One region of the Alteromonas sp. LMIT006 genome, then DNA from elsewhere that is predicted to be linked to it. Evidence: predicted binding sites of a transcription regulator. Region 1 holds the regulator's gene; the other holds the start of a gene.
What was found. Region 1 encodes FNR, which switches genes on or off when oxygen is low (the NO sensors DNR and NnrR bind a similar motif). Its sites were predicted from a motif close to TTGATCTAGATCAA; they were not measured.

Region 1 (5,973 bases):
AGCTTTGATTTGTTTTCTTTGGAGGTTTTCTTGTGAACCGCACAAATTACAAGGAATGATAGGGAACGCCATGTATTGGGCAAATTTTTCTATATCTCGTTCTTTGTTATAAGCAAGCGGACGAATAACAATATGCTCACCATTATCACTGACTAATTTTGGGGGCATACTTTTGAGGCGACCCCCGTGAAACATATTCAAAAATAATGTCTCCAGCATATCATCGCGATGATGGCCTAATGCTATTTTGGTTGCGCCAAGCTCTTTGGCCGTGCGATACAAAATGCCACGGCGCAAACGAGAACACAAAGAGCAAGTTGTTTTACCCTCAGGGATCTTGTCTTTAACAATACTATAGGTATCTTCGGTGACTATTTGAAAATCGACGCCAAGATTTTTTAAATACTCGGGTAAAATATGTTCAGGAAATCCAGGTTGTTTTTGATCTAAGTTGACTGCAACAAGTGAAAACTGAATCGGGGCTACTCGTTGTAAATACAACAGTGTATCAAGTAATGTGTAGGAATCTTTGCCTCCAGAGAGGCAAACCATCACTTTATCGCCGTCTTCAATCATATTGTAATCGATAACCGCTTTACCGGTTTCGCGACGAATGCGTTTAATCAGTTTGTTGATGGAAGTGGATGGTTTTGTTGCGGTGGCTAATGTATCAGACATGCATGCGCCTTAATGCCTAGTGATTGAATCGACGCGATTATATCAGTTAATGTAAGGGTGGAACAAATCCATCCGGTTTGACTGCTAAAACATCACATTTAATACTATCAATTATAAATTCTGCAGATTGACCTAATGTTTTGGAAGCCATTCCCATATCGCCAATACTGCCAATGACTAACAAAGATGCACTTAATGATGAAATAACGGAAGGGATCACCTCGTGCGGTTCTCCTTCAACAACATGTCGGTTTGTCTTAGCAACAGAGAAGCGATCACCAAACATATCTAGTGCTTGGAAGTGATGGTTTTGAATCGCTCTCGCCAATACTGAATAAGTAAAACTTTGTGTCGATTTACTCATTGGTTGGGGCACGGATGGATAGGCATTTACTAAGTGCACTTGGCTAGAGTAAATACTGGCAATTTCATCTGCGCATTCAGTGAGTTTTTCATTTAGCAGTGAGTGAGAACGATCTTCAAAGCCGGTATTCACCGCTGTGACAATATGTTCATAGTGCGTTTCTTGAGTTTGACTGACGAGCAACACCGGAAACGGAGATTTGCGTATCAAGTGCCAATCTAAAGGCGTAAAGACCGGAGAAGTCACTACCGGATCATGCTTCATTGACTTAATGATGAGATCCGCCTTTTCTTCGCGAGCAGTTTCTATAACAGACTCATAAACACGCGGATGCCAATGTACCGCTGTGAGCGTGGTTCGTGGGAGTTCATATTTCTCGAGTAGGTCTTCTAGCCAGCTGTATCTATCTGCAATGTACTCAGCCCTAAACTCTTCTCTCTCTTTCTCGCTGAGCATGTGTTTAAGCTCGTAACCAGCGTGATATACAGAAAGCATCACCATTAATTTGGCATTGATTTTGTTGGCTAATGATAAACCTCGAATTAGCGCCGGTTGTTGCGTCTGATTCGGCTCAATAACGACTAAAATGGACTCTAAATTAATCATACTAGCATGCGTTGTGTAGGATTATCTTGCTCTAATTTTCCTTGTGAACGCATCACCATCGCATCAAAATCTAAAATTGAAATTAACTTACCATCGACTTTAATGAGCTGTTCTTTTTGAAAGCGTGTTAATAATCGACTGATCGTTTCTACCGTTAACCCTAAATAGTTACCGATTTCATTACGGGTCATTGTCAGGTTAAATTCTTTGCTTGAGTAACCACGCTCAGTAAAACGCTTGGCTAAATGTGTCAAAAAATGAAGTAGACGTTCTTGTGCCGTGCGTTTATTTAAAAGCATCATCATTTGATGGTTTTGCTCGATTTCTGCACTCATGTGCGACATGATTTGATTGCGCAGTTTAGGAAAGCGCTCTGCCACTTCATTGAGTGTTTGATAGGGCAACTCACAAACCATAGCCGTTTCTAAAGCAACGGTATTACTGGTATAACTATTACCGGATAATGCATCAAAACCAATCAAATCACCTGGTAAGTGAAAAGCAACAATTTGCTCTTGGCCATCAGCCGTGGCCACGTAGGATTTGAATGAACCAGTACGCACGGCATAAAGCGAACGGAAAGGCGTATTCGCTCTAAGCAGATAATCATGCTTATGTAACGGTCGCTTGCGTTCAATGATATCATCTAATGAATCAAGTTCGTCAGAGTTTAAGGAAACCGGCAAACATAAATGACTAAAACTGCATGATTGGCAGTGTATAGAAAGTTCCGAATTTTTCATAAATACCACGCGCTCTTAAGTGTTGTAAATTTTTATTATCGTTATCTAATAATAGAATTTACATCTATATTGTTAAGTATAGCAATGAAATTGAATAGATAATAATCACACCACCCATAATTTTTCGTGATGTTGGGTGGGATAATATTTGCTGTAAACGGTCAGAACTCAACGCGACAGCTACGATGGCGGGTGCAGTGCCGAGCCCAAAAAACATCATGAAAAGGGCACCATGCCAAGGCTCAGAAACGGTTAAAGTCCAAGTTAATGTTGTATAGACTAAACCACAAGGCAACCAACCCCAGATCACTCCATAAGGTATTGCTTTTAAAGCATTATCTAAAGGTAAAAAATATTTCGAAAGGGGTTTTAATAAGCTGAATATTGGCGTAAAAAAGCGTTCAATATGTCGAATTAGCAACCACCAACCCGCAACATAAAGTCCCAATAAGCACATCAAAATGGCAGATAAAATTTGCAAAAAATTAAGTGGAATTAATCCAGAATTACCAATATGTGTGCCAAACCAAGCAACGCCAAACCCAGCTAAAGTATAACTAAAAATACGACCAAAGTTGTATCCTGCGATCAGCATCCATTTCCCTACATCGGGTTTTGCACTGAATAATAAACTGCTCGCAATACCGCCACACATTCCTAAACAATGAGTACTACCTGCGATACCGAGTAAAAATGCGGTAAAAAGTAATTCAATCACGTTTATGTTGTTCAGATTTAGGGGAGGGAGTCACATCATCATCGAACAAGATACTGTGCCCCTGGCGTTCTAAATCTTCGAATTGGTTGTTTTTAACTGCCCAAAAAAAAGCAACAATGGCGACCGCAACGATAATGATGGCAATGGGAATCAATACATATATTATGTTCATAAAGTGACATCCATTAGTTAAGTTGTCTAAATCGCAATAAACGCGCTGAGTTGTAGACAACGATTAAAGAGCTCAGAGACATTCCAAGCGCAGCTTGCCAAGGTGTCAGGACACCCATAATTGCAAATGGCAATACCACGACATTATATCCTAATGCCCACATAAAATTTTGTTTAATTGTGCGTTTGGTTTTTGCTGCCAGAGCGGTCAATAGTGGTAATTGAGCAAGGTGTTCTTGCAACAAAATAACATCCGTACTGTGTTTGGTGAAATCCGAGGCATTGCCAACCGTCACTGCGACATCAGCTTGTGCCAAAACCGGCGCATCGTTAATGCCATCACCAAGCATCATGATGACTTTTTTACTGGATTGTAATTCGGTTAAGATAGACAGCTTATCTTCAGGTCGACAACCGTGGTGGGCTTCTTTGACATTGAGAGTTTCTGCAACCTCGGATACATGTTTCGCAGCGTCACCACTGATAATCGAAAGTGAGTAGGCGTCAGCCAGTGCTGAGACAACTTCTGTTGTGTGTGGCTTTAATGCGTCAGTGAGCCAATATGCAGCAATGATTTGTTCGTTTTTACTTACGAAAACGGTTGCATTGAGAATGTGATTGGAGATAGCGCATGGCATAAATTTAGCGTTTCCAATACGGTACAAGGCCCCTTCATATTCACCACAAATACCTTGATTGATCACAACTTTAACGTCTTTTACGCTAATTGGATTACTACATTCAAAGGCTCGTGCTATGGGGTGTTCAGAAAATTGCTCAATACTAGCAACAATTGAATCAATAAGATTTTTTTGCGTTTCATCTGCATACCATGTTTGGGCAATACTAAATGCTCCAGTAGTAAGAGTGCCTGTTTTGTCAAAGACGATATGATTGACTTTGGTAATGCGTTCAAGTGTATCAGCTCGTTTAATTAAAACACCGGCTTTTTGTAACCTAGCCATAGCGGTTGTTAAAGCACTTGGGGTAGCTAAACCCAATGCGCAAGGACAAGTTGCAATCAATATTGATACGGTGATCCAAAACGCATTGTCGTTACCTAAATAAGACCAAGTAAAGAATGTTACGGTTGAAATGAATAGTACCGCGAAGACAAAATACTGCGATAGTCGGTCTGCCATTTGTGCTACTTTCGGTTTATGCGACATTGCACTCTCTTGCAAGCGTGCTATTTTATTGACCAAAGATTCTTCAAGTGTCTGCGTAACCATCATTTGCAAAGGTTGAGCTTGATTCAGTGTGCCGCCAAAGACCTTATCGCCAGGCGCTTTACTGACGGGAACAAACTCTCCTGTCAACATCGATTCTTCGATGAAACTAGTGCCTTCTATGATGACCCCATCAACGGGGATCGTATCTCCAGCTTTGACTAACACTGTTTGGTTTGGTTTAAGTTGTTTGGCTAAAACGATCTCTGTGTTCTGGTTGTCTTGAATAAGATGCGCGGATAAAGGGATATATTGCATCGAGTTAGATGCGATCTCAGTGGCTTGATAACGAGCTCGATGTTCTAAAAAGCGGGAACTGAGCAAAAAGAAAATAAACATGCAGATGGATTCAAAATACACATCGCCATCTCCTAAGATGACTGCTTTTATTCCTGCAAAATAAGTCCCTAGGATAGCAATGGAAACTGGGAGATCCATATTGACACCACGAGCGAGTAGGGCACGAATGGCACCTAGATAAAACGTAGATCCAGAATAAAAGACGACTGGAGTCGTTAATACCAAGGAGATCCAATGAAAATACTCAGCCATGGTCTCGTCGATGTTACCCAACCAGTCAAAGTAGAAGCCAAACGATAGCATCATAACTTGCATCGTCATCAAACCCGCCAAACCAAGTTGCTTGATAAAGCGTTTATGCTGTTCTTGATACATCTGCTCGTGTTCTTCTGCCGAGAACGGTCTTGCGGTATAGCCAATGGCCGCAAATTGTTTGAGTATTTCCGACAAGCTTATGTGTGCCGGATCCCATTTGACCATTGCTCGCGATGTTGAGACATTCACTGAGTTTTGGCTGATCCCAGCAACTTTACTCAGGTGCCTTTCAATCAGCCAGCCACATGCAGCACAAGTGATGCCTTCCAAAGTTAACTGAACCGATTTTAATTGACCTTCATCGGTCACAAAGTCAGCTTGTAATTCAGCAGCATCAAAAATCGATAGTTGTTCTAATATCGCTTGTTCTTCTAAACCGTTTTCTGCTTTGGCGGCTGGTGCCGTGCGGAATTTGTAATAGTCAGTGAGACCATGTTCAACGATAGCTTCGGTCACTGCCAGACAGCCCGGACAACACATAGTTTCTATGTTATCAAATACTGCCGTTTGATAGTTGGTATCAGGTGGGTTTGGAAGCCCACAGTGAAAGCAATCCGAGGCGCTCACATTCATCACTCAGGTACAAAAAGAAAGGGCTTAGCTTGGGGTAAAAAGCGTATTTGCTGGATTTTCCAAGTCTGGTCCAATGGCATAAGCGTAATTTTCCATTTACTCGTGATGTCTTGCTCGAAATTACCACGATACACACCGCTAGCATCTCGACTTAACATGATACTAAAATCCTTGGCGGCCAGAGTTGTGTGATAAAAGGTTAAGGATAGTGCTTCGCCAGATTCTGGGGCTCCTTGGAGAAAGGTCAACGCCACAGTACCATTTTCAATTTCAAGT
Region 2 (5,973 bases), 470 kb from region 1:
GTTTAGCAAGTTGAGTAGTGATTCGGTCAAATGTTACTGACTCAATCTGTTCTTCGACGTAATCACCCGCTTGAATCTCTGGCTCATCGATTTGTGCTGCAGATAAAGTGATTTCTGCGTAAGGATTCTCTTGTTCTTGATCGTCCTCAATGACTAACCATCGACGGAAGGTATCAAAATCACCTGTTGCTCTGTCAATGCTTACACGCACTTCGATTTCGCCCTGGTTTTTCTTTTTAGTAGCAGTAGCTAACGCAAACTCAAGCGCCTCAAAAATGCTCTCTCTTGGCACCTGTTTCTCATTGGAAACTGCTTCAGCAACTAATAAGATTTCTTTACTCATAATGCTATATCCCGTTTCGTGCGTGCTACTTAAAAAGTTGGCACAACATTCGCTTTTTCTATGTTATTGATGGCCAATGTGTACTCTACACCATCGACGTTTATTGTAATATTTTGGTCATCCGCTTGCACAACTGTGCCCTTGAATTTACGGCGATTGTTTTCAACCGGCATTCGAGTTCGGCATTCGATCACTTCATTGATTACTTCAGCATAATGCGCCACAGTAAACAAAGGCCTATCCATACCTGGTGATGACACTTCTAGGTGATATTCAGTCGCAATCGGATCTTCAACATCTAATATTGCGCTGGCCTGATGTGATACATCCGCACAGTGATCCACCGAAATCCCCTCCGGGTGATCGATGAAAATTCGCAAAATAGAGTGTTTACCTGCTCGAACAAACTCCAAGCCATAAAATTCAAACCCCAACGACTCTGCGGCCGGAGCAAGCATTTCAGTGAGTTTTTGTTCTAATTGTGACGCCAATCTAATCTCCTAAATCAATTTTTCTGAGTCTAAAAACGAAAAAAGCCCCTTTCAAGCAGGGGCTTTTCAATACTTCTTGGACCCTAGTCCACCATCTATCTGAAAGATTTCAGATAACAATGTAAGTGGTTGCGGAGGCAGGATTTGAACCTACGACCTTCGGGTTATGAGCCCGACGAGCTACCAGGCTGCTCCACTCCGCGCTTGAAACCTGGATGAAAGACTTGCGCCTCTCAAGTGGTGCGTATTATACATCTCTAAACTTAGTTCGCAAGAGCAAAACCGTTTTATTTTGGATATTTTGATTGTTTGCCTATTAAGTGAACTATTTAAACTGTTCCATCTTGTTCGCCAGTTTAAAGTCTAATTCACTGATGCCGTCAACATCATGCGTCACCAAATCTACCTTAACCTTGTTATACACGTTTGTCCATTCAGGATGGTGATTGAGCTTTTCTGCCCAAATGGCCATCTGACTCATCCAACCAAATGCTCGGATAAAAGAGGTAAACACAAATACTTTGTGTAACTTCCCATCGCTCACCCGCCATTTTTCGGCTTCTGGAATCGTCGTGTTCAATTCAATCAAGTTGGCTTCAATTTGTGTGGAACTGAGTTTTTCTGCCATTTTGTCTTACACCTTTTATTAATATTACGTTGTCATTTACATTAAGATCCTTGATGTTTCATTAATCCTGCTTATAGTATGTAAAATCAATCATAAACATAACTAATAATAACATGAACCTACATCGTATTGATTTGAACTTATTCGCTGTATTTGATGCCATTTATAGTGCCGGAAGTCTGACCAAAGCAGCGGATATTTTGTGTATAACACAACCTGCTGTCAGCAATTCTTTAGCCAGACTTAGGGAATTATTTAATGACCCTCTATTTGTGCGGACCGGTCACACTATGACCCCAACGCCCGTCGCACAAAATATGATAGTACCCGCTCGAGAAGCACTTAACCTGATGCGCAAAAGCATTCAAGCCAGTCATGAATTTGACCCAAGACAAGCCGTAAAACAATTTACCTTCGCTAGTCGGGATCTAATGGAAGTCAGTATCATACCTAGGTTACTGTCTTTACTCGAAGATGTAGCGCCATTGGTTACCTTAGCGAATTATGATATCCCACAATCTAAGGTAGTTTCCGAAATGGCAAACGGTCGATTGGATTTTTATGTCGATTCGAGTAGCTTTACCGATCAACATCTCAAAAAAAGACGCATCGCCTCAGATCGTTATGTGTTGATTGCACGGCAAGGCCACCCTTTGCTAACCAATGGGTGTAATTTGCAAACATTTTTGAGTTTAAAGCACATTAGTGTGAAACATGCCAATGAGCTTGAAGGGGTCGATCTTGCGTTGGATAAGTTAGGATTACAACGCAAAATCGGTTATCAATCTCAACATTTTTTGACAGTACCCAGTGCTTTATTAAAAACAGATATGGTGGCTTGTGTCCCGTATCACCTAGCAAAACATTATGACGTCGCAATCTATGAATTACCGGTTACGGTTAATCCTCTCGAGTATTATTTGTACTGGCATGTTTCTGTAGAAAATGACAAGGCGCATCAATGGATGCGCCAAGAACTATTCAATATTTGTCAAAACTACCAAAAGCAACTTCTTCCGGAAGATTAAACATTTTGCTTGAGATACGCCAATTTTTCCTGAGGTGACATGTCTTTAGTTGCCTCACGAAGCACTTTGCGTTGTTCGGGTGAAAGCGCTTTTAACTTGTTTTTCATGGCACGAAGCGCTGCACGGATCTGATTTTTTTCCTCTTCGGGCAACGCCTTGTAAGCTTGCGCTTTTTCTTTCAGTGCACGTTTTTGTTCAGGCGATAAATTGACAAAGCGTTTTACGCGTTGTTTAACCTGCTCGCGTTCTTCAGGCGACATCTCACGGAGTTTACCCATACGTTCCTTGGCTTGTTTTTTTCGCTCAGGTGGTAACTCCAGCCAACGATCGGCACGTTTAATCAGTTTCAGTTGTTCGGGTTCACTTATATCTTGCCAAGAGAACTCGTACTTTTGCAGTGCTTTTTGTTGACCTCGAGTCAGCGAATTCCATTCAACAGCAAAGGCTTGGCCGGCACACAATAAACTGGCTAGCAGAATCGCTTTCATTACAGGTTTTTTCATGGTTTTTCTCCATCTTCACGGTTATTTCCGTGCTCTGTGATAATAGGCTTGGTATTGTTTTCTATTTCAATTAAATCATCGCGAATGACGACAAATATCGGCTCGTCGCTAAGCATGAGCTCAAATTCGGCTTCATCAACCAAAGGCAGAGGTTCTATGGCATAACTTTGTGAGGTCATAAATATGGCAGCACCACCTGCTACAATCGCGGGTATGAGCCAACTTTTAACCCTACGTGAGTGTACAGTTTGCTCTCGGATCTGATTAAGACGGACATTCACCGAACCTTCTAGAGCCTTGGATTGGACATCAAAATATTTTTTAATAGGATCATGCTGCGTTGTCATTAGCGACTCCTAATTCATTTAAAATCGTTGTTTTTGCGCGGTGCAGGTGGGTTTTGACGCTCCCGACAGATATATTCAAAACTTGTGCGGTATCTTTTTCACTTAATCCATTCAACGCCCTTAATAACAACACTTCTCTTTGTTGCTCACTCAACTCTCGTACCACAGTATAAAAACGTTCCATGAGTTGCTGAGCGACCAATTCATCCTCTATTCCCACCAATAATTGTAGATTTTGGTAATTCAACACATCATCTAAATTCGTTTCGTCTGAATGGGTTTGCCAAAAAAACAGAGTTTGTTTCAACTTTGCTTTGCGCTTGAAATCAATCATTGTGAATTTGACAGTGGTAAAAAACAGCGCAGGCCATTCAGTTTCCGATTTATCCGAATACCGCTTAAAGCATTTAAGCATGGCATCTTGTAACACGTCATAGGCATCCTCAGTGGGTAAGCCCTGATAGCGGCAATACAAAAACGCTTGCTGTTGATGCGTTTTAAAAAACGCGTCCATCGCAGACATGTTATTCCTGGTTTGTGCTACTCATACTATTAATAACGCAGATATATATGATTGGTTGACACGCATTGCCATTTTTTTATGTCCTCTAGTCTGTATTTTTCAAAAAAATGTTGTGGTAGATCAATTTACGTTTCTTCAATCTAAAGTATCTTGTACACAAAGTAAAAGGGTGTCACATGCAACAAGGTCAGTCATTAATAGAATCTTTATATCAACGACAAGTTCCGCGATATACCTCCTACCCTACGGCTCTTGAGTTTCGCAACAAAGACCTAAGTCAGACATTACATGATGCGTTGCGCAAAGCTCAGTCTCCTCTTTCTTTATATGTTCACATTCCATTTTGTCGTTCCCTCTGCTATTACTGTGGCTGTAACAAAACCATCACCCAAAACACCGACAAAGCTGACCATTACCTAGAGGCTATTGCCACTGAAGTGGCACAAACCACATCTGATTTAATTGAGCCAAGCGCCTCTCATTTGCATTTGGGGGGTGGTAGTCCAAGCTTTTTGTCCCTTGCGCAACACAGGCAACTACTTTCTATTCTGCAAACACATATTCAATGGTTAACAGATTGCCAGATGAGTATTGAACTCGACCCAAGAAATTGCGATCAAGAATATATCATTGGACTTGCTAAACTGGGTTACAAACGCTTGAGTTTTGGCGTGCAAGATACATCCTCAGAGGTTCAGACAACTATCAATCGAGTTCAGTGCAGTGAGCATATCGCAATGTTAATCAGAACGGCTTACGAGGCTGGGTTTACCAACATCAATGTTGATCTGATTGTTGGATTGCCGAATCAAAGCCTATCTAGTATTGCCCTCACCATACAAGAGGTACTTAGTTGGGATGTCGAACGCATTACCGTATTTAACTATGCTCACTTACCGCATCGGTTTGCTGCCCAGCGCAAATTTCGCGAGGATCAATTACCCGCTTCAGAAATTCGCCAAAGCATGTCGAAATATATTAATCAGCATCTGAACAGCAAAGGCTATGTAAACATCGGCATGGATCACTATGCTAAACCTGAGGATCCACTGGTCAAAGCCATGCAACAAGGTGCGCTACAAAGAAACTTTCAAGGCTACACTGCGGATAATAATTCGAACATCTTGGGTTTTGGGGTCAGTAGTATTTCGACTATCGAAGATGTCGTTGCGCAAAATCCAGTTAAACTAAAAGATTACTATGCTGCTCTACAAACACAAACTCTGCATAATAAAGGTTTAGTCCTGTCTAAAGACGACAGAGTGAGGCGTCAAATCATCAGTGAGCTAATGTGTAACTATCAATGCGATTTGCAAGGTATTTGTGCTGAATTTGCTGTTGATATGGCTTTGTATTTTGCTGATGAATTAGCCACTCTAGTTAATTATCATCATCAAGGATTACTCGAATTTGAGCATGGAAAAATCAGCGTAAAACAAGTGCATCGCTCTTTAATTCGAGTGATTGCCAGCACATTTGACGTTTATTACATCCCACAAAAAGGCTTTTCTAAAGTAATTTGAGTACTTCACCTATGTATCACAACAAGGTACACTCAAATGCAACAAAATCGCAAGAATAAAAAAAGGTATGTGCATGCTCACTAAAGCTCAACTCAACACCATGTTGACTTTGCAAGATAATATGAACAAAAAAGTAAACCCTGACTGGATCAATGCAGGATATGGGTATTTGCGCGCCGCCATGGTCGAATCGGTTGAAGCCATTGAACATCACGGTTGGAAGTGGTGGAAAGCGCAACACAAAGATTTGCCACAGTTGCAAATGGAATGCGTCGATATCTGGCACTTTGCGCTGTCGCATTTGTTGATTGCACACAATGGAGAGGTTGCAGCCACTGCTGTGGCTTTAGAAAATGAACTTATGGCCAACCACCAATCGCTCACTTTTGACGGAGACGATTATGTTTTCGGGCAATCCGATCTACTTGCCAATCTTGAATTGATGGCGGGACTTGCTGCAGCCAAGCGTTTTGATGTCAGTTTGTTTTTGCGCATTATTGAACAATGTGAGATGTCATCAGATGAATTGTTCCGCCAATATGTTGGCAAGAACATTTTGAACTTCTTCCGTCAGGATCACGGTTACA

Region 2: the regulator FNR is predicted to act here: its motif matches at 3,974-3,987, upstream of hemN (oxygen-independent coproporphyrinogen III oxidase).

The regions. Positions count from the first base shown of each region.
Region 1 covers NZ_CP101291.1:1,849,971-1,855,943, forward strand. Annotated here, with positions in the region: gene ttcA (tRNA 2-thiocytidine(32) synthetase TtcA) at 1-678, opposite strand, end outside; gene uspE (universal stress protein UspE) at 725-1,648, opposite strand; gene fnr (fumarate/nitrate reduction transcriptional regulator Fnr) at 1,645-2,391, opposite strand; gene NLG07_RS08665 (sulfite exporter TauE/SafE family protein) at 2,456-3,109, opposite strand; gene ccoS (cbb3-type cytochrome oxidase assembly protein CcoS) at 3,102-3,281, opposite strand; gene NLG07_RS08675 (heavy metal translocating P-type ATPase) at 3,295-5,697, opposite strand; gene NLG07_RS08680 (FixH family protein) at 5,697-5,973, opposite strand, start outside.
Region 2 covers NZ_CP101291.1:2,315,164-2,321,136, forward strand. Annotated here, with positions in the region: gene nusA (transcription termination factor NusA) at 1-343, opposite strand, end outside; gene rimP (ribosome maturation factor RimP) at 373-834, opposite strand; tRNA gene NLG07_RS10790 (tRNA-Met) at 961-1,037, opposite strand; gene NLG07_RS10795 (4a-hydroxytetrahydrobiopterin dehydratase) at 1,160-1,462, opposite strand; gene NLG07_RS10800 (LysR family transcriptional regulator) at 1,576-2,490, shown strand; gene NLG07_RS10805 (DUF3106 domain-containing protein) at 2,487-2,993, opposite strand; gene NLG07_RS10810 (hypothetical protein) at 2,990-3,340, opposite strand; gene NLG07_RS10815 (RNA polymerase sigma factor) at 3,324-3,863, opposite strand; gene hemN (oxygen-independent coproporphyrinogen III oxidase) at 4,040-5,386, shown strand; gene NLG07_RS10825 (dUTP diphosphatase) at 5,460-5,973, shown strand, end outside.